Regions from separate parts of the Halobacillus shinanisalinarum genome, predicted to be linked through region 2. Evidence: riboswitches for the same ligand, from Rfam matches in the RefSeq annotation. Region 2 holds a riboswitch; each other region holds the start of a gene.
What was found. A riboswitch is a leader RNA that binds a small molecule or an ion and turns the genes downstream of it on or off. The one in region 2 is predicted to bind S-adenosylmethionine.

Region 1 (10,187 bases), 2.1 Mb from region 2:
ATTAAAGTGGAAAACGGTAAAATCGATGTACCTAATGGTCATGGGATCGGTGTTGAAGTTGATGAGTCGTTTTTAGAGAAGATGACATACCAGAGTTATTTGTGGAGCCCGAAATAGCCCGCAATTTCTGGTTTTCTACAGCTTCACTCAAAGACACAACTTTGGTAATATATGCTTGCTCGCATTTTTATGTAATAAAGCCCTCCTTGATTGTTAAAGCTACAAGAAAGGAGGGTTTTATTATGGAGAAAAATCAGTATTACGTAAATATCGGTACAAGGGAAATTTCGATCAATCATGATGGAAATAATGATGAGTTCATGATTAATGCGGACAGAGAGGAGCTTCTCCTGTTACGCGAAGTGTTTAATGAAATGTATAATTCTGATACACGCGCTTTTTTCCGATCTCACGTTCCGTTTGAGGAGTATCATAAAGACAGTTCAAATGACGAGTATGATGAAGGGATGATGAGAGCCTTTCAGATGCTATATGATTTAGGTGATGAGAAGACGAGGCAGCATATTAGTGGAATGGGCGTACTAAAAGATTTAAACTAAACAACCGCCTCCTTACAAGGAAGTGGTTGTTTTCTGCCTGTTTATTGAGGCATTGATTCTAATCCCGGCATTTCCTGAGCGTTATCAATGACTTCTTGCGGGATCTTAATCTCCCCAACCTCATTAAATTGGCTGTACGTACCACTCATTTCTTGGCTTACAGATGTTTTTTCTCCGTTCATTTCTATAGTAAAGTCCACGGCTGATTCGATTGCTTCTGGGTAGTAGGTGTCTTTATTAATAGTTAGGGTGTAGCTTGCTTTTTCAACCGTTAATCCTTTCAGTAGATCCTCAGGCAGTAATTTTTCCGGCATAGATTCGCTCATGGTTTTTTCAATCAGTTTTTGAACGTTCTCTCCTTTTGAACTAAAAGATAGGATATAGAAGTTTTCTTTTTCTTCAAGATTAAATTCGTCTACATATTCTTGTAGCGTTTCTAGCTGTTTTGCAGGTGTTTGCTGTGCTGCACTTACTTGATTTAGTTGGTCAACGATTTCTTTAGGAGCTTTAAACCAGCCTTCCTTACCTGGCTGGGACATGTACATGCCATCTTCGGAATAATACTGTTCAACGGTTTGCCCGAAGATATCAATCGTTTGATGAAACGCGATCGGGTCCATCTGCATTTTCGAGTCAATCGTTGTTTTAATAGGCATATTCATTGGCATATTTCCAGTTGTGTCTGTGCCTTCAGGTGACTCTACATTAATATTTTGTGTCATATTAATACTCATGGCTAAACTATCTAAGCTCTTAGATGCTTCAGAAGATTTGTTAAAAACGTCTATAGCTTTTTCTCCTTCGGCACTTGAGCAAGCTGCTGACACTAGCATAATAAATAACAAGCTGATAATCATCCAACCTTTATGTTTCATTACGATCCCCTTTCGATGATGTACTACTATTACATACGAGTGAAAAGACTTTGCGTTTCAAATATATACAAAAAATCCTTTTCTTTCTAAATGTTTACCCCATTCATGCAAAAGGGTAACGTAATTATAGTTTACAAATTAGAAGAAGAACAGTACTGTTTGTAATACAGCTTGCTTATGGTACGATTTAGATAGCAATGAATGAGTGAATGTAACGTCCTACCCATATTCACTACATACACTACACAACGGATTAAAGGCAGATGATCTTACATGAAAACATTTAATGATTACTACCGAAATCAAGTTAAATTATCTTTTGATAATCATCCCTTCTCGAAGGCGCCAAAACATGTTTGGGTTATTTGCCGTTTTAAAAATGAATGGCTGTTAACAAAACATAAGGATCGTGGACTTGAATTTCCGGGTGGCAAAGTAGAGAAAGGTGAAACAGCAGAAGATGCCGCAGTTAGAGAAGTTCAAGAGGAAACAGGTGCTAGTATTGAGCAGATTGCCTATGTAGGTCAGTATCATGTAGTTGGAAAAGGCGGTACCATCATTAAAAATGTGTACTATGCTTCCATTTCTAGGTTGAATGAGCAGTCGCATTATTTCGAAACACATGGTCCTGTCCTGCTTGCAAAACTACCCGAGGCGATTGTCAGCAACGAGCAGTATAGCTTTATGATGAAAGATGAAGTCTTACCCAGTTGTATGAGCCAGATTAGAAAAAAGTTTTTACAGAAACCTGCTGAATAAATAGGAACTTTACATGAAAGAGAGCGTGCAGATTGACTGCACGCTCTCTTAATCTATATAGGGGAGATGAGGAAACATTAATTATTTCTGCCAAAAGCAGGTCCAGCTTCTTTAATAGCTGTACTGGCATGTGTAAATTGCTTAAAGTTTTCGTGGAATTTAGCTGCTAATTCCTGTGCCTTCTTGTCATAGGCACTAGGATCGTTCCACGTTTTTCTTGGTATGAGAACATCGTCTGGAACACCAGGGCAATGGAGCGGGATTTGAAAACCAAACACCGAATCTGTATATGTCTCCACAGAATTAAGTTCACCCTCTAGTGCTGCATGAACCATGGACCGGGTGTAAGACAGTTTCATTCTTTGTCCTTCACCGTAAGCTCCTCCGGTCCACCCCGTATTGACTAAATACACATTTGTATCAAATTGATCAATTTTCTCTCCTAGCATTTCTGCATAAACTGAAGGTGCTAATGGTAAGAATGGAGAACCGAAACAAGCCGAGAAAGTTGCTTGAGGGGAAGTAACCCCGCGTTCGGTGCCGGCAAGTTTACTTGTGTATCCACTTAAGAAGTGATACATGGCTTGTTCTTTTGTCAATTTGCTTATTGGGGGCAAGACCCCAGTAGCATCTGCCGTAAGGAAAACAATCGCATTTGGATGTCCGGCAATGCTTGGTTCAACTGTGTTACTAATATGATGCAGCGGGTAGGCTGCTCTAGTATTCTCAGTCAAGCTAGTATTGTCATAATCCGGTTTTTGTGAATCTGGATCAAGCACTACATTTTCTAAGACAGAGCCAAAACGGATCGCATCAAATATTTGTGGCTCCTTTTCAGGTGATAAATTAATGCATTTAGCGTAGCAGCCACCCTCAATATTTGCGACGCCATATTGTGACCAGCCGTGTTCGTCGTCGCCGATAAGACGTCGTGCAGGATCAGCCGATAAGGTTGTTTTTCCTGTGCCAGATAAACCGAAAAACAACGCCACATCACCTTCTTGGCCAATATTTGCAGAACAGTGCATAGGAAGAATATCTTTCTTAGGAAGCAAGTAATTCATGACAGAGAAAATAGACTTCTTGATTTCCCCAGCATATTCTGTTCCACCAATCAGTACGATTCTATGCTTGAAGGAAATCATAATAAACGCTTCTGAATTGGTTCCATCCTGCTTGGGGTCTGCTTTAAAAGTAGGTGCGGAAACGACTGTGAATTCAGCCTCATGACCTGAAAGCTCCTGCTTATCAGGACGAATGAACATTTGATGGGCAAATAGATTATGCCATGCGAATTCGTTAATCACCTGGATAGGGAGTCGATACTTGTCATCTGCTCCGGCATAGCCTTTAAATACATATAATTCATTCTGTGCTTTTAAATAATCTAATACTTTGTGGTACAAATGGATAAACGTTTGCTCACTGATGGGTTGATTAGTGCTCCCCCAATTTATATCCGATTCAGATATATGATCTTTCACGATAAATTTATCCTGAGGAGACCGACCGGTATAGGTGCCCGTTGTAGCTAGGACAGCCCCACGGTCGGTTAACGTCCCTTCTTTGCGAGAAAGGATTTTTTCTACAAGTTGTGGTACTGACAAATGGAGGACATGCTCCTGCGCTAACAATTGATTTAGTTCTGACATCTGGTTAATGGCACTCATATGTGTCTACCCGCCTTTATGTTAAAATTAATAAAAAGCATCAGGTGCTTTAATTTGATATTAGTATAGCACATTTGACTTAATACACCATACTAATTCTGAAAATGCTTTCATTTTATTTTGATTTTATTTGTAAAAAAAAGTTTAGTATAATGGGTGTAAATTAAAGATCAAAGAAAAACACATATTAAATAAGAAGAGGCTTCTTCCAGTTGGTGGATATGATGTTCACTGCTTATGCTTGGCTCCACAAGATGTGGGGTCGTTCGGCGTTGGCACAGGACGTGCCGAACTTAAACGAACATCCTTTAATTCTTTTTTCACTGCAGTGCTCTGCTTATGCGTTTCAGGTCTAAACGCCCCTTTCCGCTTTTCTTAAAACATAGTAAACTAATTGACATTAAATGTGGTTTTCGGTACGATTATTTCGAACGGATACTCTCTTATCCAGAGTCGGTGGAGGGACAGGCCCTGCGAAACCCGGCAACCGTCAGATCACTGGCATGGTGCTAACCTGGAGCAAGGCAATTAACTTATATGCCTTGGACGATAAGAGCGAAAGGAAGCAGCCCCTTTCCTCTTTAAGTAGGAAGGGTTTTTTCTTTTTATTGGGAAATGGTCCAACACAATTTTAAAGTTAGTACATATTCATATGTAGATATAAGTTGAATTGTGCGATGGATGAAAAAGATCGACATTTAATGAAATCATAGAAGCATAGCGATTTCTACTCATACTGGTAAAGAGTTCCGTCTAATCTTTGTACTTAACAGAAGGAGGAGTTTTTGAGAATGCCTGCCAATCGCCGGTTATTCACATCAGAATCTGTAACAGAGGGTCATCCTGACAAGATCTGTGATCAGATTTCCGATGCTATTTTGGACGAAATTTTAAAAAATGATCCCAACGCACGTGTAGCGTGTGAAACAACAGTTACGACTGGACTAGTACTTGTATCTGGGGAAATCAGTACAAACACGTATGTAGATATTCCTGCGATTGTCCGTCAAACCATCAAAGATATTGGGTATACGAGAGCAAAATATGGATTTGATGCCGATACGTGCGCAGTTTTAACAGCAATTGATGAACAATCTCCTGACATTGCCGGCGGAGTAGATGTCGCGCTTGAATCTAGAGAAGGTCAAATGAGCGATGAAGAAATTGAATCGATCGGTGCCGGTGACCAGGGATTAATGTTTGGTTATGCAAATAATGAAACGAATGAACTTATGCCGTTACCGATTTCCCTTGCCCATAAATTATCGAAGCGTCTCTCCGATGTGCGTAATGAGGGGACTCTGTCCTACTTGCGTCCTGATGGTAAAACACAAGTAACTATTGAATATGATGAGCAGGATCAACCCGTCCGTGTTGATACGATTGTGATTTCAACACAACATGCAGAAGAGATCACACTTGAGCAAATTCAAAGGGACTTAAAGGAACATGTTATTCAGCCTGTTGTACCTGCGCATCTTATTGATGAAAATACAAAATACTTTATTAATCCTACAGGTAGATTCGTCATCGGCGGACCACAAGGGGATGCTGGTTTAACAGGGAGAAAGATTATTGTAGACACTTATGGGGGATATGCCCGTCATGGCGGTGGTGCATTCAGTGGGAAAGATGCGACGAAAGTTGACCGTTCTGGTGCTTATGCAGCCCGTTATGTTGCCAAAAACATCGTAGCAGCAGGCTTAGCTGAATCCTGTGAGGTACAGGTGGCCTATGCAATTGGTGTAGCACAGCCTGTATCGATTTCCATCGATACACATGGATCAGGGAACGTTCCAGAGGAGAAGCTGGTTGCAGCCGTTAGAGATTTGTTTGATCTGCGTCCAGCCGGCATTATTAAAATGCTAGATCTACGCCGTCCAATCTATCGACAAACTGCTGCCTTTGGTCATTTTGGACGTACGGACATTGAGTTCCCTTGGGAAAAAACAGACCGGGCTGAAGAGTTGAAAAATCGACTGCAATAAGAAATGAAATTAAGTATCTATATTAGGAAAGAAAACCGTTCTTGTTAATAAAGAACGGTTTTCTTTGTTTTATAATCATCGACTTATTTTGACTGTTGTTTTTTATAGACCTGTCCTTTTTCAATGTAGGTTGTTCGAACACGATCCAGCTCCTTGTAGTCTGCTTCATTTAATTCACGTATCACTTTAGCGGGTCGACCAAAAGCAAGTGTGCGAGGTGGAATCACTTTTCCGGGAGGCACCAGACTCCCCGCTCCAATAAAAGCTTGTTCTCCTATTTCAGCTCCGTCTAAGATGAGAGATCCCATTCCAATAAGGGCATCTTTTTTTATGTGTGCAGAATGAAGTGTCACTTGGTGTCCAACAGTCACTCCGTCTTCAATAATAAGCGGCTGATTAGGACTTTGGTGAAGCATGCTCAAATCTTGAATATTTACATTTCCTCCAATTCGAACAGGAGCTACGTCACCTCGTATGACGGTTTTAAACCAAATACTCGAATAAGAGCCGATCGTTACATCGCCTGTAATGACAGCGTCTTCAGCTATGTATACGGTAGAGTCAATTTGTGGAAGGCTTCCGTTATATTCGCAAATCATGTAGGTTCCTCCTATAATATGAATATAACCAGTATAGCAAAGTGTAAATCTTTTGTGGGGAGGTTTCCGTATGAGGTCTGTGCCAGCTTCCATAATTATCGTCCATGGAGCATTCGAACATATTGGAAGATATAATCATTTGATTAAGCAATTTGAAGCGGATGGATATCGAGTATTTGGTCAAGATCTGCCAGCACAAGGTAATTCAGAAGGGATAAAAGGGCACATTCGCTCATTTGACCAGTACATAGAAAGGATTGGTGAATGGCTGAAGCAAATCGATGAAGGGCCTGTTTTTCTTTTGGGACATAGTATGGGTGGCTTAGCAGTTATTCGCACGATGCAAGAATTGAAACCAAAAGTAAATGGTGTGATTTTGTCCTCCCCCGCAATGGGAATTTTAAACGGTGCATCAAAACCTATGGAAGCAGCTTCGAAGATCTTAAATTATCTATGGCCTTCATTAAAGGTGGACAATCAGTTTAATCCGGAAAATGTAACGAGAAGTGAAGCCGTTAGAATACGTGATCACTATGACCAACTTATATTAAAGAAAGTATCAATTCGTTGGTATAAAGAGTTCCAAAAAGGGATCCGACAAGCTTTTTTAAAGGTTAACCAGTTTCCCGAGGTTCCGATATTAGTTATGCAGGCAGGGGAAGATCTTATGGTAGATGTAAGAAAGACTAAGGAATGGTTTCATAAAATCGACCTTCATGAGAAAACCTATAAAGAATGGCCAGGACTATATCATGAGCTATTTAATGAACCTGAATGGAAACAGGTTTATACTTTTACTACCCAATTTATTCAGCAACAACTATTGAAACCTTTGCGATAAGGAGGGCTTGCCATGGCTCGTCAAGTTCCCACAAATGCATTACATTTAATGATCCGCGTCTACAAAGATATTTTCCCCGGCGTACACTCTGAACTTAATCATTGGATTAATAAGGCAAAGGCAATTCCGAATTCAGAACTAAAAAACCAAGCTCTTGCAAGCATCGAATCTAAAACCTTTCATTGTGAAGGTGGCAGCATTTATGCGTTATTAGCTGGAGAGAGATGGAAAGAGTCGATTCGTTTTATTGTCGCTTACCAAACGATCAGCGATTATTTAGATAATTTATGTGATCGGAGTACATCTATGGATCCTAGTGATTTCAGAATGCTCCATCAAGCAATGATTGATGCGTTGACTCCTGAGAATAACATCAAAGATTACTATTATTATCGGGAAGACAAAAATGATGGCGGTTATTTGGTGGAGCTCGTTCAAACCTGTCAATCGGTTTTACGTGAAGCAGAGGGGTATGCTGGGGTCTATCAATACACTCATAAACTTGGTGGTCTTTATAGTGATCTTCAAGTGCATAAGCATGTCATTGAAGAAGAACGGATACCGAGGTTGAAAAGTTGGTTCAAAGATTACCAAAGAAGTTGGCCGAACCTAGAGTGGTTTGAATTTTCCGCTTGTTCAGGTTCTACATTAGGGATTTTTTGCTTGATTTCTTACACCTTGAGCGGGCAGATGACGGATCAATTAGCTCAACAAATAGGGGAAAGTTATTTTCCGTTTATGCAAGGTCTGCATATCTTGCTGGACTACTACATTGATCAACAGGAAGATGAAGAGGAAGGAGACTTGAATTTCTGTTCCTACTATGATCATGGGGATCAGATGAAACAACGGTTTGTATTTTTTGTTAAACAGACGAACCAGGAAGTTCAAAAGCTTCCAGATACCATCTTCCATCAGATGATTCACGAAGGCCTTGTGGGAATGTATCTCGCTGATAGAAAAGTGAGCAATATTCAACATGCCAAAGATTTTGTGAAAGAATTACTGAAGGTGAGTGGGAAGAAGGCGACCTTCTTCTACTTTAATACTAAAATATACCATAAATTAAAGCCTGGTAAACCATTGTAGGTTATCAGGCTTATTTCTTCTCGATAGCTATAATAAAAGGAGGCTGGTTTCTCTGGTTGATAAAGCCGTACTGTAGAACGTTGTGTTGGCGTTGATCCAAATTGCTTACATACTCAAGCAAGGCTGTTTTCTCTTCTTCACCGCCAGGATGACCATAATATACAACGAGTACAATAAGACCCTCTTTTTGTAAGTCATGAAGAATGGTTTGAACAGATTTAAGTGTTTGATCAGCTTCTGTAATCACTGATTTATCACTTCCGGGTAAATAGCCAAGGTTAAAAATAGCTGCCTTGAGACGCGTAAGATGCTGATCGGGGATGTGTTGTTCGATGGATGAATGACTGTCTAAAACAAGTGTGGTTTGTTTATCAGCATGGTTATCCTTGAGCCGCTGTCTAGTATTTTGTATAGCTGTCTCTTGGATATCAAATCCATACACATGACCGTTTTCCCCAACAAGCTGGCTTAACAATAATGTATCATGGCCGTTTCCACAAGTCCCATCTATTGCAGTGTCACCAAGTGTTAATGCGTCACTCATCAATTCGTGTGCGAAATGTAAAACGCGTTTTAGATTTATCTTTTACACCTTCTTTTTTCTAGACTCGTTTCTAGCGTAGCAAAAATTATTGTAGCATGAATTAAGTCGATATGAAATTATGTAGACAGATTTTATTGAGGGAGGGGATAGTGATGGAAAGTATTGAGCTAAAGAAGCATTCATCACATGTGAATGAGGTAAAGTTTGATCCTGAGGGGAACTATATTCTTTCGGCTGGATTCAAAGGGGAACTGTTTTTATGGGAATGTGGGACGGGAAAATGTATTCAAGTTTATGAGGGGCATAGGCAGACCGTAAATAGTGTTATTTGGATTGGCTCAGGAAAAGAGATTCTTTCAGCTTCAGGAGATGGTACAATCCTTAAACATGAGATCTCCTCTTCAGAGCCAACAGATAAATGGACCGATTTAAAGTCAGGGGTCAGCCATATGCACCTTACGTTCGATGAGAAATATTTATTAACGAGTAATAAGTCCAATATGCTTCGTGTGCGTGAATGGCCAGAAGGGGAGTTAGTCGCCAAGTTTAAAGGTGACCGGCAGCATCGTGGTGTAATCGCCACTGCCTCGACAGCTCCACATGCAATAATTGGTGGTGTAGGACCTACCATTCTACGCTGTGATGTCCCTTCAGGTGAAGTGTTAGAACAAATGGTAGGTCATGATAAGGCAACAATGGGCTTCAAGTTTTTTGATCAGGATAAACTTGCAATATCTATAGGATATGATGGAAAATTAATAATCTGGGACATGGAAGTACATCATCCTTTAGAGAAATACTCCATTGGGGATGAAGGGTATTATGGACTTGCCATCAACCAGTCAAGACTAGAAGCATCCATAGTCATGCCCTATAAGCTCAAGCGAATCAATTTAAAAGACTTGTCTGTTGATGAGGTGGACCTGCCAGCTAAAGGCAATTATAGTATCGATTATTCACCGACTTGCGACCAACTAGCTATCGGATCAGCAGATAAAACGATCAGGCTGTTTCATTATTAAATGAAGTAAGCCCATTCTCTATATAGAGAATGGGCTTACCCTTTATTTTTTAGGTGTTGTATTTGTGGATGACTTTCTCTTTTTTTGAATTGTATCAAATGCTTTCTTAGCGTACCGTTTTGTCTGTTCCGGGTTCTTTTTTGCATAATCGGAAGCTTTTTTAATTAGATTCTTCACAATAAATACCCTCCATTAGAAAGTATAATTCTTATTTTAATTTTACCCTTATTAAAGGTAGTT
Region 2 (10,187 bases):
GTCAATGGCTATACGACTTATTGGGATGTGATAATGATGTTGAATATAGAAAAGAGACAAGCTCAGAGAGATTTCGTCTAAGGATGCATAAACAACGGGGACATCTAACTTTTTAAGTTCTGCTTTTGAGAAAAAGTAAGGTAAAAAACCTGAGAAATAAAATACATCACAGTGTGCAGCTTGTTGAATCAATTGTAAGGATTCACGGGGATGATTGTAGGAATAAGGAATGAGTTCAATGTTACTGATGTCTTTTTCATATTTTTTTATGTGATGAATAAAGTCGGTGGAGCCGAATACAGCGATTTTCACTACCATTATGTAACCCCTCTTGAGAGTAATAGTCTCATTATAACTTATACCATCACCTGTTTCAAAAATGTTGATTGACAAATCTGAAAATTCAAGATAAGGTGTTTATTAATATTAAACGTCTACCAAGCGACATGTTTTATTTTGTCGATTAAAAGGAGATAGAATGGCCATGAAAATCACATCGATCAGTATTTTTGGCATAAAACTGCCGTTGAAAGAACCATTCATAATTAGTTATGAAACGTACACAACGATGCCGAGCGTTATCGTTAAAGTGGAGACAGATCAAGGCGTTGTCGGTTATGGGGAGGGGGTAGCCGATGAACATGTAACCGGCGAGACGTGGGAAAGTATCTTTCAGGTACTTAAACATACACTGGCTCCGGCTGTTTTAGGAGAAAATCCCTTTCATCTTGAGAAAATCCATGAAATTATGGATCGAAGTATCTATCAGTCAGCTACAGCGAAGGCTGCGATTGATATTGCCTGCTATGACATTATGGGCAAAACGATAAATCAACCGGTCTATAATCTATTAGGGGAAGGTATCACGAAAGGTTCCCTTTGACTCACGTACTAAGCATACAAGAGCCGGAAGTAATGGCCGATGAGGCGGCTCAAGCTGTTGAGAAAGGCTACCAGATCCTGAAAATGAAAGTAGGGATCGATAGACAGAAAGATGTGAAGCGGATTAAAAACGTACGTCAAAGAGTTGGAGAGGATATTCGGATTAGAATTGACGCCAATCAGGGCTGGAAAACCAGTGCTGATTCGTTAGATATCATCAAACAAATTGAAAGCGAAGGTGTGGAATGGATTGAGCAGCCTGTAGTTGCTGACGACATTGATGCCTTAGCGGAAGTGAAACAAAAAGCGCACATTCCATTAATGATTGACGAAGGTCTTAAAGGAACGAGGGAGATGCGTGAAGTGATCAGCAAGCGTGCAGTCGATAAGGTAAACATTAAACTAATGAAATGCGGCGGTATTTATCCAGCCGTAAAACTTGTACACCAGGCAGGTATGGCTGGGATGAGCTGTCAGATTGGTTCGATGGTTGAATCATCAGTTGGCTCGGCGGCAGGTTTTCACGTAGCTTTTGCAAAAAAAGACATTACCAGTGTGGAGTTAACAGGTCCGTTGAAATTTTCCAAAGATATCGGAGCACTGGCGTATGATGTTCCTTTTATTGAATTACGTGATCGTCTGGGGCTGGGCATCGATGTTGATGAGCAAATACTAGAAGAATTAACGGAAATGCATGACAAGGTTGAGTAAAGATAACGTTATCGATTTTGAAAAGAGGGGAAAGGCATGGACGTCTTGTATCAAGGAGAGGTAACGAACAGGGCCAATGGAATGCAGGAAGACTTTCAAGTGAGCAGGCTAGAGTCTGAGCATTTATCGGATATTTCACAAGTGCAGGATACTGTTTTCGAACAGCTGCAAGTCAAAGAATCTTTGCAGGCGTTGACGCAAGAAGAGTTAACACAGCTATTCTACGGTAAAGGGCTGGTACTCGGTGTGTTCGTGCAGGAGCAGCTGATCGCCTTTCGAGCGCTTCTATACCCGGGTGATGATGAGGAAAATTTAGGGCGTGATTTAGGTTTATCTAAAACAGAGCAAATGAAGGTTGTCCACCAGGAAATAACCTGTATTCTCCCTGAATATCGCGGGAATGGCCTGCAGAAGAAATTGGCTAAATGGATAATGACAGAGTTTAATCGAACTTCGAATGAGTACCGATATCTTTGCTGTACCGTTTTTCCTACAAATTATCCAAGCTTGAAAGATAAATTGGCTCAAGGAATGATGATTGCACAAATCAAAGGCATGTATGGCGGCCTACTACGGTATGTGCTCTACAAAGATTTACGAAGGGACATGACCATAGACGGGCGTACATATTCAGCAGTAGCAGTCGAAGATTATCAGCAGCAAAAGCAGCTTTTGAAGAATGGTTACTATGGTTATGGACTAAGAGAAACGGACGGAACCATGATGATTTTATTCGGGAAGGTGCTATAAATGATGGTGAAGCAGATTGTAGAAACGATCCAACCAGACATCCATAACGTTTTTGACCATCTTCATACAAATCCTGAAGTCAGCTGGAAAGAAGAAAATACGACAACTTATATTAAACAAGTACTAGAGGAAAAAGGAGTAAAGGTTACAACTTTTCCGGACTCAACCGGACTGATTGCTGAAATCGGCAGCGGTAAGCCGGTTGTAGCGGTACGTGCGGATATGGATGCCCTTTGGCAGGAAGTAGGGGGAGTTTTCCAGGCTAATCATTCCTGTGGGCATGATGCCCATATGAGTATGGCCGTTGGAGTCCTGCTTACGCTTCTTATGAAAGGGGTTCCAAAGGGAAGTGTTCGATTTATTTTTCAACCTGCTGAAGAAACAGGAAATGGTGCATTAAGGATGGTTGAAAATGGTGTAGTTGATGATGTTGATTATTTGTATGGAGTTCACTTGAGGCCAGTGCAGGAAATGGAAGGTGGCCAAGCTTCACCGGCCATCATTCACGGTGCGGGACTGTTTATGGAAGGGAAAATTGCAGGTGAAGATACACATGGGGCACGTCCGCATTTAGGAGTCAATGCCATTGAAGCTGGTTCCGCCATTGTGGAGTTAGTGAAAGGGATTTACCTTGATCCGATGATCCCTTATTCAGCCAAAGTAACCAAATTTCAAGCTGGAGGGAACAATCCAAATATCATTCCAGGGTCTGCCGTATTCAGCCTCGATTTACGCGCGCAATCCAATGAGGCTCTTCAGCAGCTTCGTGAACAGGTAGAAGGGAAAATTGAAGCTGTGGAAAAAGCCTACAACCTTCCTATTACGCTTCGAGTTATGGACTATGTGCCGGCTGCAGAGACTGACAGTCAAGCTCAAGGGTATATGGGAGAGGCGATTAAAGAGGTCCTCGGAGATGAACATACGATGGCCCCCCTCGTGACATCTGGAGGAGATGATTTTCATTTCTATACCATTAATCGTCCCCATTTAAAAGCAACGATGCTAGGGTTAGGGGCGAATCTAAAGCCTGGTCTCCACCATCCGCAGATGACATTTGATCGGAAAGCTATTTTTTCTGGGATTGAGATCCTGGCTCACACGATATTAAAGACGTTAGATCAGTAGAAGAAGCTGAACTTTTGCAACTTCCATTTTCGAAAAATTTTAAAAAAGGGGGATCAGTATGGTGGAAACACGTAAAAAAGAAATGACGTTTGGACTTGCAATTATCCCACTGGTTCTTATGATTGTCGCTATGCTTGTTACGATCGTTGTACTGGAAGGAAGCCCTCATATCCCTTTAATTTTCGGAACAGCCGTAGCGGCTTTCATTGCCTGGAGAAGTGGTTATAACTGGAACGAAATTGAAGAAAGCATGTATAAAGGTATACGGCTAGCTCTACCTGCTGTCGTCATCATCATGTTGGTCGGACTTACGATTGGAGTGTGGATTGGTGGCGGTATTGTGGCAACGATGATCTACTACGGGTTAAAACTTATTACGCCGTCCATGTTTTTGGTAGCGATTACAATCATTTGTGCTGTTGTGGCCCTTGCAATTGGGAGTTCCTGGTCCACCATGGGAACCATCGGAGTAGCCGGCATGGGGATAGGGGTCAGCATGGGAATCTCTGCACCAATGGTTGCGGGTGCTATTATTTCCGGTTCTTATTTTGGCGATAAAATGTCCCCATTATCGGATACAACGAACCTTGCTTCAGGGTTAACGGGGACGAATTTATTTGAACATATTCGCCACATGCTGTACACCACTGTTCCAGCTTTAATCATTGCTCTCGGGTGTATTGGTTCTTGGGGAGAGGGTTTGGTTCGGAATCCGTCAATATGGAAAATATTCAACAAACCATGAAGGTTATGAATGAAAACTTTGTGATTTCCCCGTGGCTGCTTCTTGTTCCATTAGCTGTAATTCTGCTTGTAATTCGGAAAGTTCCTGCAGTCCCTGCACTTATAGCTGGTATACTATTAGGTTTTTTATGTCAAATCGCTATCCAGGGCGATGCCATGAGTAATACAGTTCAGACACTTCAGGCGGGTTTTGCCATTGATTCAGGCAATCAAATGGTGGATAACCTTTTTAACCGTGGCGGTCTGGATTCCATGATGTACACGGTGTCCATGACCATCGTTGCCATGACGTTTGGAGGTATTCTGGAGAATACAGGAATGTTAAAAGTGATTGTTGATCAAATTTTGAAATTAGCAAAATCTGCGAGAAGTCTCGTACCAACAACAATTCTATCGTGCTTTGCGACAAATGCTACCTGTTCGGAACAATATATTTCCATCGTTGTTCCAGCGAGAATGTATGCCAAAGTCTATACAAAGAAAAAGCTCCACTCCAAAAATCTTTCGCGCGCTTTGGAAGACGGCGGGACATTAACATCTGTCTTTATCCCCTGGAATACCTGTGGCGTATTTATCCTTGGAACATTAGGCGTTCATGCTTTTGAATACGCCCCTTATGCGATTTTGAATTTTACTGTTCCTATTTTATCGATGATTTATGCTGGGATCGGATTTTCAATCGTCAAGTTGTCGGATTCGGAACAGGAAGAAATGGAAGAACAGTTAGAACGTAACACGGTGTGACCTCATTTTTTCGGAGGAAATCGTATAGGTTAGTGTATTCATGAAGTCCCTGTTCCCTGTTGTATGAAGGAACAGGGACTTCATTCATTTAAGTAAACGAATACCTATATCGACTCCCTGGATGATCCTCAGGCAGCACACTTTCTCCATGCGGAAACAGCTTCTCCCTCAACGTACCATCTTGATAATCTTTCTTATACAACCCACGCTCTTGCAGCTCCGGTATTACCAGGTCCACAAAATCTTCCAGATCCCCAGGCGTTACTAGATGGTTTAAGTTGAAACCGTCTACGCCTGATTCTTCAAACTGGAATTGGATCGCGTCTGCGACTTCTTTCGGATTTCCTACGATAATACTGTTACGATCTGGTGATTCAAATCGGTTAAGCACTTCGCCGACAGTTAGTTTTTTAGGGGCATCTTTAGTTAGTGTTGCCGCTTTATAGTGTCCGCCTTCTGTAGACTTCGTGTATTCAAATGGAAGGTCGGGATCCATTTCTTCATATTCGGCGATGTCGTAGCCGCTTGCTCCGTACTGTGCTTTGGCGGCGTCCGGGCTCCAGTGGCGCGCGTATTCTTCAAACTTCCGCTCCGCTTCCTCAGTCGTTTCGCCAACAATCACGCTGAGAAAAGAAAAGATTTTAATGTTTTCTGGATTCCGTCCATGGTTTTCGGCCCGCTTGCGAATATCATCAGCATAGTAGCGAATTCGCTCAGGTGTCGGTCCTCCGACAAAGATGCACTCGGCATGTTTGGAGGCGAATTCACGTCCTCGTTCGGATGTGCCGGCTTGATAGATGACAGGTGTCCGTTGTAAGGATGGTTCACTTAAGTGCGGACCTTCCACGGAAAAGTACTTTCCTTCGTGATTAATTTCATGAACTTTCTCCGGATCAACTAGTGTGTTGTTTTCGGCATCTTCTACAAATGCGTCATCTTCCCAGCTTGTCTCCCAGAGCTTGTAGGATACATCAAGGTATTCATCGGCGATATCGTAACGTTCGTCGTGTTTGATCATATTTTCAAGCCCAAAGTTACGTGCGGCATTTGGCAAGTAAGAGGTCACAACATTCCAGGCGACTCGCCCTTTTGTCAGGTGATCGAGGGTGGAGAAGCGCCTGGCGTTTCCGAATGGAGCTTCATAAGTGGTGCTCACCGTCATCGCAAACGATAGATGCTTGGTCACACTGGCCATCGCCGGGATCACAAGGGCGGGATCATTTAATGGCACTTGCAATCCATCACGAATTGATGGGTCTTTACTTTTTTTATAAACATCGTAGATTCCTAGCACATCAGCAAGGAAGACGGCATCAAATTTGCCTCTTTCTAGTAATCTCGCTAAGTCCATCCAATAATCTAAGTCTTTATAGCGGCGGTGACGCTCATTTCTCGGATGCTTCCATAGTCCGTGAGAATTGTGCATCGCGCTGTTCATTTCAAAAGCATTTAAGATCATTTGTTTCCTCATTGTGATTCCTCCTTAAGTTCTCACTTTATGTAAATAAGCTTCAGTTACATGAAAAAGCCCCTTCTTTTAAAAGAAAAAGAAGAGGCTGATAACCGTACATGTATGAGAGCTCTTCCTTATCTTTCAAGCGTTCCCGCCTGCTGGAATTGGCACAGTACTTGATGCAGTCTGTTGCCGAGGTTTCAAAGGGCCAGTCCCTCCACCTCTCGGGATAAGAAATATCATTAAATATTAAGTTGATGAAAAATATACAGCATATCCGAAAAGGTGTCAATCACTACTTTGAAAATATTCTGCAATTTACCCTGCGGTGGTGCAGGTTAAGAGAATTCTAATCATTTAAGTTAAAAATGGTATTTCATATTAGTAGTTGACATACACGAAGACTCCTATGGGAACAGCGTCCAAAGGGAGACCCCGCAGAACGGAACGTAGTGACGTTCGAGGAGGCTCGCTGGCCGCCCATGGAAAGCGAAGTGTATGTCAACTGCGGATTCGGAATTTGAAGCTAATGTTAGTGTTGACAGGGAATTCCTACCTCTGCTATGATGCTTTTTATCAGATTATTTGAACTAATTTTATAACGAATTCGCTCTTATCAAGAGTTGGCTGAGGGATTTGGCCCTATGACGCCCGGCAACCACCCTACAAGGGGAACGGTGCTACTTCCAACAGACAGATTGATGTCTGGAAGATAAGAGGTTGAAGCAGTACATATTTCAGCCTCTTTCTTTTGAAAGGGGCTTTTTTATATGGTCCTGTAAGATGTTGCGGTACAGAAGAATTTTTATTATTAGAGAAAAGGAGAGAGGCATATGTTTACAATCTATTGGATCGCATTAGCTGTTTTCTGGGGAATTGGTTTACTCATTTGGAATCATAGCTATGGAAAATCTACCCAAGGGGGGCGCAACTAATGCAACTCGTTACGGGACCACTATTATGGACACTAGTCAGCCTGTTAGCTCTGTACTTTGTTTTTGTGACGTGGATTGGAAAAAAGGGGAACCAGCATAGTAAATCGATGAACGGTTTTGCAACGGCAAGAGGGAAAGTAAGTCCATGGCTGGTAGGGGCTAGCTATGCAGCAAGCTTCGCCAGTGCCAACTTGTTTATCGGTGTGCCTGGATTAGCTTATGAGCATGGAGTCTCCGTACTATGGTACACGCTGGGTGGCTTTGGGGCTGGCTGGATCGCCCTGCTGTTGTTTGCTAAGAAGTTTTGGAAATATGGCAAGAAGTTCGGCGGGGTTTCCACACTTCCTGAATGGCTGGGGAGAAGATATAACAGCAAAACTTTGCAAGTACTAGTCACTTGTTTGGTGCTGTTTAATGTGTACTATATTGTCGGTCAAAATGTCGGGTTAGCCACGATTTTTGAATCCGTTATCGGCATTCCTTATTTCTGGGGCATTCTGATTGGTGTGACCATTACGATTCTTTATATCGGACTTGGAGGTGCCTTCGCGCAAATTGTTACGGATGGCATTCAAGGAACTCTGATGGTTATTACTTCCATTCTGATCTTTGTGTCGTTATTCTGGACCATAGGTGGGGGGCTGAATGTATTCGGGGAACTTTCTAGTAAACTGGAGGCGATTGATCCGGAGTTGGTCGCACCACTAAATGGACCTTACAATAGTGTCCTGGCCATTTTGTCCGTGCAATTTTTACATATCAGTTTTGTTGTTATGCCACACCTGCTTAATAAAGTGTTATCACTGGAAACCGAGGAGCAGCTCCGGCCATTTACGATGTCAGCGGGTCTCGGCATGTTCTTCATTACTGTGTTAATGGTATTGGGTGGTCTGGCAGCTAGAGTGCTGGCTCCATCGCTTAGTAGTGCGGACTCGGCCATTCCCGTCTATATATTAGAAGCCTTTCCGCCGATCATTGCTGCGATTATTATCGTTGGAATTATTTCAGCCATTTTATCAAGTACAGACAGCTTGTATTTGAGCATTACATCAAGCATTGGAAACGATCTGTACAAGGTGCTGGCTCCGATTCTATCAAAAGGGAAGTTATCACAGCATCAACTGGATGTACGCTCGGTAAAAGTAGCAAAAGGCTCACTCGTCTTTGTTGGTTTGGTCACCTTTTACCTGTCGCTCGATCGACCGGAGTCGCTGGCGATACTGATTCAGTTTAGTTTCTCAGCGATTATCAGTGGTCTCCTTGCGCCGATCGTATTGGGCTATTTATGGGGGAAATCCAATGGGAACGGTGCCATCGCATCATTGATTTCAGGTACTGGGCTCTATGTTATTTTTACTAGCCTGAACGTTTTTGAAAACATTTATATATCCCTGTTCCTTGCCGCTGCTGCTGGGTTTGTTGTGATGATTGTGACGAGCTTAGTCACAACGTCTAATGTAACAAAAGAGGAAGAGGATGTCTTTTTGAAAGATGTTCTTTAAACCTATGAAAAAATAACTCAACGTTGTAGGAAGTTATAGGATAGACAAGTTTTAGATAGGCTACACTCAGCTACAATCTGTACTTTATTTCTGTTGAAGAAGAGCTATGGATTTAGTCAGTAGCTCCAATTTGTTGTCAATGCTGTTCACAAGATTATCGTCTGAGTTTGAAAGGATTACAAACGGATACCTCAATATTCGTGTTAGACAAGCTAGTTATTAATTTAAGGATTATTTATTATTCCTTTTATCTATTATATTTCTAAACGACCAGAGGGCAATTTCCAGGGATAAGCGATCATATGAGGAGGTGAAATCTGTCTTCAAAAGTTTTTTGATCTTATCTAAGCGATGGTATAGGGTTTGGCGCACAATAAAGAGAGCGTTAGCCGTTTCTTGCTTGTTACATTGATGACTTAAATATGTATCTAGTGTAATAAGCAGGTTGCTATCGTTTTCTTGGTCATACTTAATTAACGGGAAAAGATGGTCGTCAATTAGAGTTGAGAGTTTATTCTCTCTTATCAAGGGAACCACCAACTTCTCAATGAACAATTCATCATAGTGTAAGGTTCTTTTTCTTATTAATGAATGATAAATTTTATTTGTTTCCTTAAGGGTGTTAATTGAATGAGCGGCCTCATTCATACTGTGCATTTTTTGACCAATAAGTACTAGGGAAGGTAGTGAGATGAAAAGTTTATCTAGCCTTTTACGAAGTGTATGGATCTCATCATTTAAATCGGACACTATAAGAAATACTCCAGTAGTTTTAGAGGCTAGATTAGTGAAGGTAATATCCAGTCCAAGTTCTTTTCCTAAGATACAAAAGTTAGGAACAGTCTCATCTGGATGAATCAAATAAAGGGAGGCAACCCCAGGATACATGGGATTTGTGGAAATGTCCGACATAACTGCGGTTGACGGATTATTCCACCATTGAATCAATCGCTGTTGGGACGTTAAGTTTTCGTCAGGGAAATAGAGTTGATCATAGATTTTCTTGGTAATATCGATAAATCGTACTTGATTCTCGAACACAATAATAGGGAAGTTGTTTTCTTCAGCGATTTCTACCATCTCTTCGGGTATTTTCTCTACATAAGTGTTTAATTCTACACAGAGACCCGATGCTTGATTTTCAATTAATTCATCCAAAAGTTTTGCACCTAGATGAGGCTTCTCTGCCCAGCCAATACCTGTCGTAAGTATTAATTCTCCTCCATTTATTAAGGCTTCGACCTGATTAACTTCGAGCACATGTGCCCATTTCACGATTCGTTGGGTACCTTTCATCCCGCATACTACTTTAGATTTTTTAAAGCAGTCCATTCCTAATAA
Region 3 (10,187 bases), 1.5 Mb from region 2:
CCCAATGTGGGATGGCTCTTTTTCTTTATGCTTTAACTTTTTTCTTCTTACGGAACTTGCTTAATACTTCATAGGCCAGTGGCACGATGAGCAGCGTTAACAACGTGGAACTCGTTAACCCGCCAATTACGGTAACCCCTAGTCCTTTACTAATAATCGATCCACCTTCTAGTCCTAAAGCTAACGGCAGCAAGGCGCCGATCGTGGCAAGTGCGGTCATAAGAATCGGACGCAGACGTGTCATGCCGGCATCTACTAATGCTTCTCTTGTCGTGTAACCTTCCTTTTCTTTATGAATCACACGATCTATTAAAACAATCGCATTTGTTACAACAATTCCAATTAACATTAGGGCACCGATCATAGCGGAAATACTAATCGTTTCTCCGCTAATTAGGAGACCTAATACAGCACCAATAATCGTGAATGGTAACGAAAATAGAATGGCAAGCGGCGCCGTGGCTCCACCAAAGAAGATCACGAGCACAAGGTAGACAATAGCAATCGCTGCAAGCATCGCTAATCCAAGCTGGGTGAAAGATTCTTGAATATCCTCTGCGACTCCACCCATCGTTACTTCCATACCAGGCGGCAATTCAATGTCGTCAATGTCACTTTGTACATTAGCAGACACAGCGCCGATATCATCAGTGGTAATCTTAGCGCTGACACTAGCATAAACGCGTTCATTTTTTCTAGTGATCGTATCAGCTGTTGTTCCTTTCTCTACTTCAACCACTTCACTGATGGGAACGGATTGACCTGTAGGAGTTTGCAGTTCTTGGTCTGTTACCTCACTAATGTCTTCGTAACTCTTTTTCTCTACTTCAATATATACATTTAACTCTTCGCCATCCTGTTTTACCGTTGTCAGTACAGGCTCTTCACCATTTTGATTCAACTCCATACCTAACTGACCTGCGGTTAATCCAAGCTCACTTAATTTTTCATGATCGGCGACGAGCGTGTATTCCTCGTAAGACTCAGATAGGCTTGAGTCGATTCCGGTTAAATTCTCTTGTTCAGCCAAAATATTTTCAACATCTTCTACAACCGGCTCAATTTCGTCAATAGTATCTCCATAAACAAGAAGCTCTAAAGAACCGCTTGAGCCTGTAGAAGAGAAGTCTTGGGAGGACCACTCTCCCTTTTCAGATGATTCTTGCAATCCGTCAATCACCGTTTGACTTTCCGAGGAAAAATTTTCAGTTTCACTGTCATATTCGACGTAGAATACGGCTTGATTCGATGCACCAGGACTCATCGGATTTTCTCCACCGACAGAATATTGAATTGTTTCTGCACCTTCTCGGCCTTCAAAATATTCTTGGGCATCCATAGCAATGCTTTCGACATCTTCAAGTGTCTGGCCTGGCTCTGGATTATAAGTTGCTATGACCATTTTCTGTTCTTGAGCCGGCAGGAAGCTCACCCCTACCAACGGGACGAGTGCGACACTCCCAACTAAAATCACTAACGCAATAATTGATGAAATAATTTTGTGATTTAACGTACTATTCAGCAGTGCTCGATAAGCCCTTACTAAACGTCCGCCTTTATGATCATGGTCAACCTTTTTCAATTTACCTTGCTTCAATAATGAATGGGACATCATCGGTACAATTGTAATGGCTACAAGCAGGGAGGCAACCAATGCGAAGACAACGGTTAACGCAAATGGTAAAAAGATTTGCCCAACGGTCCCTTCCACTAGTCCTAGCGGTAAAAATACGGCAATCGTCACAATTGTTGAAGATAGGATTGGCATAAACATTTCACGTGTAGCCGAACGAACAAGATCTTTGCCTTTTAGCTTTTCACCAGGCAGTGACATTCGCCTATATATATTTTCTACGACAACAATCGAGTCATCCACTACTCTGCCTATAGCTACCGTCATGGCACCTAATGTCATAATATTTAATGTAATATCCATTTGTTTAAGAACGAGTACAGCTATTAATAGCGAAAGTGGAATCGATATAACAGAAATAACTGTTGTTCTGAAATTACGCAAGAATAAGAGGATGACAATGACAGCAAATAATCCTCCAAACAGCGCCTTGTTCAACATCGTGCTTACCGATTCTTCTATCGGCTCTCCCTGGTCAAAAGAGTATATAAACTCCGTTCCAGTGAGTTCTCCTTTTAATTCTGCCGTTTGTTCTTTTACTAAATTAACGACATCAACTGTATTCGCTTCCTGGGATTTAACGATTTGAAGCGAAATCGAATCTTCTCCATTGGTACGCGAAATAGACTCTGCTTTCCCGACAACTTCAATTTCAGCAAGTTCCTGAAGCTGGACAGTGGGAATCCCGGCCTCGGCTGCCTGCTCTGTTGTCATCGCTCCTCCAGAAGTCTGGCCTTGTGGCGACATTTGTCCTCCCTGAGTACCTTGAGGCGGTTGCTGGCCCTGTGGTGCTTCAGATCCTTGCGACGAAGGAATCGCCGGGATTTCTAAGTTTCTCAGGTCCTCAACTGTTGTTAATTCCCCGTCAATGACGACAGATTTTTGTGTATCATCAAAGGTGTATAAGCCAAGTGGAAAAGACACATCCGAGCCTTTAATCAAGTTCATTATGGTTTCGCTATCCATTCCACGCTCTTCTAAAGCACCTTCGTCAAAATCAATCCGAACCTCCTGAATTTGCTGTCCCGACACTTGCACGTCAGCCACACCTTCAAGTCCTTCAAGTGCTGGTACGATCTTATCCTCTACCGTTGTCGTCAGCTCATCTAATGATTGTTCCCCATTGATCACACTTAAACTGACAACGGGAAAAGCATTAAAATTTAAACGACTGACAGAAGGATCTTCAGCTGAATCCGGCAGTTCAACTTGGCTGACCGCATCTTTCAACTCATCTTCTGCTTCATCCAAATTTTTATCAAATCCATACTCGAGCTGAAGGGAAGAAGCATTTTGATAAGAAGTGGAACTGACCGTTTTCACTCCACTCAAATTACCCACCTGTTGTTCTAAGGGCTCTGATATATTTTCAGCCACTTCTTCGGGTGTGGCTCCTGGATAAACGGTAGACACCGTAATAATCGGTGGTTCGATATCTGGAATCGTTTCTAGTTTCATATTTAAACCTGAATATAAACCTGCTATGGTTATAATAATAGTCATTAACCAAACCGCAAACTTGTTGTTCATAGAAAAATTTATAATTTGTTTCACGCGCTATCCCCTCCCAATTGACCGTATAGTCATAACAGATTATAATATAAATGACTATGTGGTCATTAGTCAAGAGGAAATACTTTTTAATTTCACAATTAAGGGGTCACCAATATGGAAGATAAAAGCATATTCATCATCGAACAATCAATTAAGCTCTTTGCAAAAAAAGGCTTTAGCGCAACTTCAGTTCAGGAGATCGCTAATGAATGCGGCATCTCTAAAGGAGCTTTCTATTTACACTTTAAGTCGAAAGACGCCCTTTTATTAGACGTTTTCTACCATTACTCCAGACAAATTCAGTTAAAAACCGATGAGATTCAAGCTAAGGATTTAAATCCACGAGAGAAGTTTATAAAGAAGCTCGCTGTAACATTTAAAGAAATCATCGAACATCGTGAATTTATTATTATGCAAATACGTGAGCAAGCTATTCCGTTTAACGATGACATTGAAAGATTCTTGCAGCATATGAGATTTAACTCTTACTACTTTTATAAAAAAAATCTTATGGATATTTATGGGGAGGACATAAAAGAGTGTGTATGGGAAATTACTCTTCTTTTGCAGGGGATATTTAAAGCTTATATCGATTTGATCATTATTGAAAATGTGAAATTTGATATTGAGAACCTTTGTGAAGGGATGCTAAAGCGAGTTGACTTTCTAGTAGAGGGATTCAACCGCAGTAATGACCGACCAGTCATTACTGAAAAAATCATGAGTGAGATTATTCCAAAAGACTACTATTCTAAACAAGCAGATCACATTATAGATGCCTTAAAAGAAAAACAACCATCTTCAACCAAGGATATTAAGGACACAATTGCTGTGATTCTTGAAGAACTTAAAAATTCCGAACCTCGCATAGCTGTCATTAAAGGTATGGTGACAAACCTTGAAGAAGAACATGAATTCCAGCAAATCGTTGGACAAATTCGTTCCTTTTTCCAAATCTAATAACCACTAGACACGCCAAGCACGTCTAGTGGTTATTAGATTCTTCCATTTGCTCTGCTTCGATGATTTCATCAAGAATCGGATACACCGACTCAACGCCTTTTTGTGCAACTAGACAAGCAACGCCTAATGTAGTTGACCAAAAGGAATCAGGGATAGATGGATTCTTCAAGCCAGCTGGTTGGAACAGTGAACGGTATATTCGTTTCAAATGCTGTTCAGTTGTTTGTGCATCGGTTTCACGTTCGCCCCTTGCTAACAAAAACACGTAGCGCATCGACTGAAATAAATTATCACCTGGCATAAAAGTGTATTCTTTGAAGAATTTCAGCTGCTTCTCTGTTTCCTGTTTTAAACCCGATTTAACAGCTAAGTCATCCAAGTGTTCATGCAAATGACGGTAGACCTGCTGAAAAATTCTGCGCTTCTCCTCTTGCATTACTTTATCTGTATAAATGCTCTGCAGCTTATCAAAAGCTTTTTCCTTCGTCCAAGTCACTATGTGATCACCTCTATTGTCTTCATTCTATATGAGAGCCCCTTATTCCTTCCCTAAGCCAAAGTTCTTCGCCTCCCCTTCCACAGAACCATAAAGTTCCGGAACATTTGCCGAATGTTCTTTTAATAAATCAGGGAGATGCGGGATAACTTTATTCCATACCATCGGATTGGCCGCCATCGCCTGAAACAGTGCTTGTTCGTCTTTAGACCATGATCTCATTGATTGAATGTAATCAAGGGTTAGGCGATAGCCAGGCATAAGCTGGTCATCTCGTTTCACCTTAAATTGAGCCATGACTTCTTCCCAAGTCGCTCCCTCGTCATGCTTTTGTATCGCTTCAGCTAACAAAAAGGACTGCATGAAGGCATCATTGATACCAAGTCCCGTGCTTGGATCTTTACTATGGGCTGCATCGCCAATCAGAACCCACCCTTTTCCTGCAGGCTCACGGAAGAAATTCGGCACACCTGGTGTCCCGATAATTCTCCCATGGAGCGATGCGTCCTTTAACCGTCGCTTCATACCATAAAATGTTTGATAGGTTTCCTCGAACTTTGCTGGGTTTTTAGCAAATTCCCTAAACTCATCGGGATGTACTTCAAGACCTAAACAGTCCACCCCTGGCTCCATTGGAAATAGGAAGCCGATTCTTCCTTCCTTAAGGAAGATCTCCGTCGTCGGTTCTAGTAACGGTTCAATCCCGTGATAATAGCCGTAGAACACGGGGCGAAGCGGTGAGTGCTCCCCGTATTTCCCTGCCTGAACCCACTCAGCAATATTTGAATGCTTCCCATCAGCGCCCACCACAAGCGAAGCATAAACCGTCTGGCTTTCCCCACTGCTATCGACCGCTTTTACTCCGATTACTTGATCATTATCATAAAGCAGCCTCCTCACAGACCATTGTGCTAGCAACTCAACACCATCATAACTGCAGGCTTTCGACAGAAGAATGTGATCTAAATAACTGCGTCTCGGAATAAGTGTGTAGGAATCTCTCGGGCCCTCTACAAAACTATCACCAATATAGGTACGCATTCTATTAATTTTTCGTAAGCCCTTCGCTTCAACCTCTTCCAGCACACCCAGTTTCCCTAAATAATTCACATGTGACATATGGTGTGTAGATAACGTATCACTCGGAAAAGAAGCCTTATCAATCAGCAGCACCCGCTTCCCTTTTTTTCCAAGTAAGATCGCCAGGCTCGCCCCTGCCACTCTTGCCCCTATAATCACAACACCCACATGTTTTTCCATCTCCCCGCACATCCTTCGCTCCCTATTTTCTTTAGCGTAACGTTTTTTCACAAAAACAGCTAGTTAGGAGTTTGAAAGGTGGACCGCAGCGAATTAATTGCACGAAATTCCCTTTTATTGCACATAAAACAGCATAATTGCATATTTCAACTTCCTGCAGTAAAAAAGACTCCCTTCGCGGGAGCCTTTTCCTCTATTCAAACTTCTTTTCTTGTTCTACATTATGATTTTGATCCATGATAAGCACTCGGCTCGGCTTATCGTTCTCCGCTAATTCAGTTGCTTTCTCGACCGCTGTATCCCGTTCATCATATAAATCGGTTGGTGCGACATCTTCAATTTTTACTAACCAACCTGTAACATCCTTATTTGGTACAACACTATATTCCTTCATCTAAATCTCTCCTCTATTTATCGTCTACAATCAGTCTTCCCACCACAAAACCTCCTCAAACGTTCTGATTCATTTTCAAAAATAGTTTGACAATACTACATTCTCCTTTTATAATTCGAAACATACATTTAAAAAAGTAAGTGAACTGAATATCTCTTATCGAGAGTGGCAGAGGGACTAGGCCCTGTGACGCCCGGCAACCTTCAAGTAATCGGCTTGAAAAGGTGCTAATTCCTACAGATCGAAGCTAGATCTGACAGATAAGAGGAGGAATCGATACATACGCCCTCTTCTTACTAAAGAAGAGGGTTTTTTATATGGAAATCATTACGAAGGAGGGATGAAGCATGTCATTGCAAAACCCTACTGAACAGCAACAGACAACAGAAAAAGTTTCGATTGGAGACTTTACATTTGAATCTGGTGAAACGCTTCCTCAGGTGGAGCTGGCTTTTGAGCATTATGGGTCAACGAACGCCCCCGTCATTCTTCTTTGCCATGCCTTAACTGGAAATCAGTACGCCATTGGTTCTAAAGAAAGCCCTGGCTGGTGGGCAGGTCTTGTCGGGGAGCAATGTCCGATTGATACTACCCAGTTTCAAGTGATCACGTTTAACGTACTTGGAGGATGCCATGGCTCAACTGGCCCTGCAAGTATAAACCCTGAGACTGGTGAGTTGTACCGTCAGGATTTTCCAAACGTAACAATCCGCGATATGGTTCGTTCCCAATATAAAGCACTTGAAAAGTTGGGAATTACCAAACTTCATGCTGTGGCGGGCGGTTCGCTTGGGGGCATGCAAACACTTGAATGGGGAATGCTTTATCCGGACTTTATGAAACAACTCTATGTTTTAGCTGCCACTCCCTATTTAAGTGATTACGGGATTGCCTTTAACCATATTGGGGCAAGGGCTATTCAGGATGATCCGGCTTATAATGAGGGGGACTACAGGTCTAATGACGAGTTGCACGGTTTTGAGATTGCCCGAATGACCGGTATGGTTACGTACAGAAGCGGTCCTCTTTTTCATAAAAGGTTTGCACGGGAGCAAGGGGATGCTCTTTATTCGATCCAGTCCTATTTAAATTATCAAGGTGAAAAAATAAAGCAGCGTTTTGATGCGAATAGCTATCTCTATTTATTAGAAGCCATGAACAACCATGATATTAGAAGACGACGCGGTACCTTACAGGAAACAGCTGAGAATTATAAACCGCACCTATACACCGTAAGCTTTGAACACGACCTTCTCTATCCAAAAGAATTGATTCAGCCCTTTAGTGAGTATGCCCCTCAAGGTGAGCATTATCATGTGCAAACGGACTATGGACACGACGGGTTTCTCGTGGAATTTGGAGAATGGGGGTCGTGGCTTGGCGATAAATTGAACGAGGGAGTGAATGAAGCTTGACAACCAAAGTAGCGATTCTAGGATTTGGAACAGTCGGACAGGGCGTTTATCAAATTCTGCAGAACAAACAGAAACAGCTAACCCATTTAACAGGAGAATCAGTACAGTTATGTGGTGTCCTCGTTCAAGACAAAGCGAAGGAACGCATTCTGCCTGAATCTGTTCTTGTAACTGATCAATTTGATGAGATTCTTGCACAAGAACCAGATGTAATCTTTGAAGCCATTGTTGGTGAACAGCCTAGCTTTTCTTATTTAACAACGGCCATCGACAGGCGGATCCATGTCATTACAGCAAACAAAGTGATGTTTGCCAAACACGGCACTCATTTGTTAGATAAAGCCGCAAACCGTGTAGGCATGGGCTATGAAGCAACAACAGCCTCTGGCACTCCCATCATTGGTACGATTACTAAACTTCTACAGGTCAATTCAGTAACAAAAATTGAGGCCATTTTGAATGGAACGAGTAACTTTATCCTCACTTCCATGCAGAACGAAGGAAAAAGTCTCAAGACCGCACTAAAAGAAGCACAGGATCAGGGGTTTGCTGAGGCTGACCCAACGAATGATATTGAAGGCTATGATGCTTTTTACAAGCTGATGATTCTTAGTCAACTTATCTATAAAAAACAGCCCAACTGGGGAAATGTCCCATGTGAGGGGATATCTAACGTAACAGCTGAAGATTTAGCTTTCGCCAAAACAAACGGACAGAAAATACGGCACATCGCTGCTATTGAGGAAAAAAATGGTGAACTATATGCCGGTATAAAACCTAAAGCCTTATCGCCAGCACATGGGCTGCATTCTGTTGACGGTGTTGATAACGCTATTCACATTATTAGTGATTTAGCAGGACCTCTAACATTAAGAGGGCCTGGCGCCGGCAAGTTGTCGACAGCGAGTGCGATGGTGGAAGACTTTGTTCATATCCTTCAGTCCTATCCAGTAAAACTACTTCAATATTAGAAAAGGAGCCTTTAACTAAATTGATAGTTAAAGGCTCCTTTTCTTTATCTGCTAGCTAGTTCACTTACTGTTACAAAGCTGTACCCTCGTTCGGATAAACCTTCAAGGATCATCTTCAGTGCCTTCGGTGTAGTGGGACGAAGATCACTTAACATAATAATCGATCCATCCTCTACATTAGAAGTCACATAATGGGCAATTTCTGATGCGTTTGTTAAGTTCCAATCCTTATTCGGGGTGATTGTTGATGGGACGACGTCAAAATTGGATTCATAGGCTTCAGGAAGACCTTCACCAAATGGAAGGCGGACAAGGTTCGTTGTTAGCCCTGTTACGTCTTGAATGACCTGTTGTGTATCGACTAACTGTCGCTTAACCTCGCTGGCTGGGAGCCGATCAAAGCTTGAGTGGTCCCAAGTATGGTTCCCGATCTCATGACCTTGTTTTGCTACCTCTCTTACCGTTTCAGGATAATGTTTGATTCGTTTTCCGATCATAAAAAAGGTCGCCTTTGCATCATATTCTGCCAACACATCTAAAACAAGTGGTGTTCCCTTTTTATGGGGACCGTTATCGAAAGTAATCGCGACAAGTTTCTCGGTCATCCCTTTAGTAGGCCCTTGCTTCGTTTTGATAGCAGGATAAGATATCGTATCATCATCTGGCACTTGAGGTGTCACTTTCTTGGCATATTGTGGCAGCAAAACATTTTTAAGAGCATTCTTATCAATAGAAACCTTTGATTTCTTTATGTTCAGTTTCTTTTGATCCTCTTGAGTTATATACACTACGAGAGAGTCACCCATTAAAGCTAGATCGTCAAACTTGCTCACTTCCGTTCCGAATCCCTTTTCTACTTCGAGTTGTTGGTTGGTTTCCTTGGCTAAGGCCCTTACATAGTTTGTATCGCTTTTAAAAAGATTCTTAAGCTCTAAACGCTTTCCGTTTGATTTATTAAAGTTCATGATTGTGCGGGTAACATTTTGATCCTGCCCAATATCTGTCTTCTCTACAAATCGGACAACAAACACTTCACTGTCCTGGTAAAGAACTTCATAATCAATATGCAATTCGTGAGCTGATTTGTTTTCACTACTGATGACAGCTTCATAGCTTTTCTTTTTAAATGAGTCCTTCTTTTGATTCACATAATCTATAATAATCTGGTCAATTTGATCATTTGGTGTTTGCGGGTAATGAATTGTAATTTGATAACTCTCATATTCTTCAATCTCACTTTCCATCATTACATCATAGTGATTGGATGACTCTGAGCTTACTTTATCCGATCTCTCATTTGCATCCGCTATAAAAAAGGAACAAGCCGTCAATATCAACAATAAACTAAGGAGTGCTATATATACATTTAATCGCTTCATAACCTTCCCTCTTCATCCGTAATAAATTCACACCTTAGTGTAACACAAACGTAACAATTAATTAATACATTTGTTATGTTCCATTTATTCAGTTAATTTAGAGGCTCGTACGAATATCCCAC

Region 1: it holds a riboswitch for S-adenosylmethionine, as region 2 does, so the genes downstream of both, metK (methionine adenosyltransferase) here and MUO14_RS17600 (LLM class flavin-dependent oxidoreductase) in region 2, are expected to answer to the same signal.
Region 3: it holds a riboswitch for S-adenosylmethionine, as region 2 does, so the genes downstream of both, metX (homoserine O-acetyltransferase MetX) here and MUO14_RS17600 (LLM class flavin-dependent oxidoreductase) in region 2, are expected to answer to the same signal.

Annotation. Positions count from the first base shown of each region.
Region 1 is NZ_CP095074.1:808,239-818,425, reverse strand. It holds gene menC (o-succinylbenzoate synthase) at 1-117, shown strand, start outside; gene MUO14_RS04350 (hydrolase) at 243-560, shown strand; gene MUO14_RS04345 (DUF6612 family protein) at 602-1,435, opposite strand; gene ytkD (RNA deprotection pyrophosphohydrolase) at 1,709-2,194, shown strand; gene pckA (phosphoenolpyruvate carboxykinase (ATP)) at 2,272-3,864, opposite strand; SAM riboswitch class I at 4,305-4,420, shown strand; gene metK (methionine adenosyltransferase) at 4,656-5,852, shown strand; gene MUO14_RS04325 (gamma carbonic anhydrase) at 5,936-6,451, opposite strand; gene MUO14_RS04320 (alpha/beta hydrolase) at 6,522-7,292, shown strand; gene MUO14_RS04315 (tetraprenyl-beta-curcumene synthase family protein) at 7,305-8,381, shown strand; gene MUO14_RS04310 (tRNA 5-(aminomethyl)-2-thiouridylate-methyltransferase MnmM) at 8,392-8,925, opposite strand; gene MUO14_RS04305 (WD40 repeat domain-containing protein) at 9,078-9,947, shown strand; gene MUO14_RS24240 (hypothetical protein) at 9,990-10,124, opposite strand.
Region 2 is NZ_CP095074.1:3,552,286-3,562,472, forward strand. It holds gene MUO14_RS17575 (transcriptional regulator) at 1-318, opposite strand, end outside; partial or broken gene MUO14_RS17580 (mandelate racemase/muconate lactonizing enzyme family protein) at 485-1,593, shown strand; gene MUO14_RS17585 (GNAT family N-acetyltransferase) at 1,630-2,343, shown strand; gene MUO14_RS17590 (M20 peptidase aminoacylase family protein) at 2,350-3,468, shown strand; partial or broken gene nhaC (Na+/H+ antiporter NhaC) at 3,527-4,956, shown strand; gene MUO14_RS17600 (LLM class flavin-dependent oxidoreductase) at 5,045-6,427, opposite strand; SAM riboswitch class I at 6,541-6,645, opposite strand; SAM riboswitch class I at 7,020-7,128, shown strand; gene MUO14_RS17605 (sodium:solute symporter family protein) at 7,344-8,846, shown strand; gene MUO14_RS17610 (PucR family transcriptional regulator) at 9,078-10,187, opposite strand, start outside.
Region 3 is NZ_CP095074.1:2,003,524-2,013,710, forward strand. It holds gene MUO14_RS09915 (efflux RND transporter permease subunit) at 26-3,187, opposite strand; gene MUO14_RS09920 (TetR/AcrR family transcriptional regulator) at 3,302-4,147, shown strand; gene MUO14_RS09925 (hypothetical protein) at 4,173-4,646, opposite strand; gene MUO14_RS09930 (NAD(P)/FAD-dependent oxidoreductase) at 4,689-5,906, opposite strand; gene MUO14_RS09935 (DUF2188 domain-containing protein) at 6,100-6,300, opposite strand; SAM riboswitch class I at 6,454-6,567, shown strand; gene metX (homoserine O-acetyltransferase MetX) at 6,648-7,715, shown strand; gene MUO14_RS09945 (homoserine dehydrogenase) at 7,712-8,686, shown strand; gene MUO14_RS09950 (polysaccharide deacetylase family protein) at 8,731-10,065, opposite strand; gene kynA (tryptophan 2,3-dioxygenase) at 10,163-10,187, opposite strand, start outside.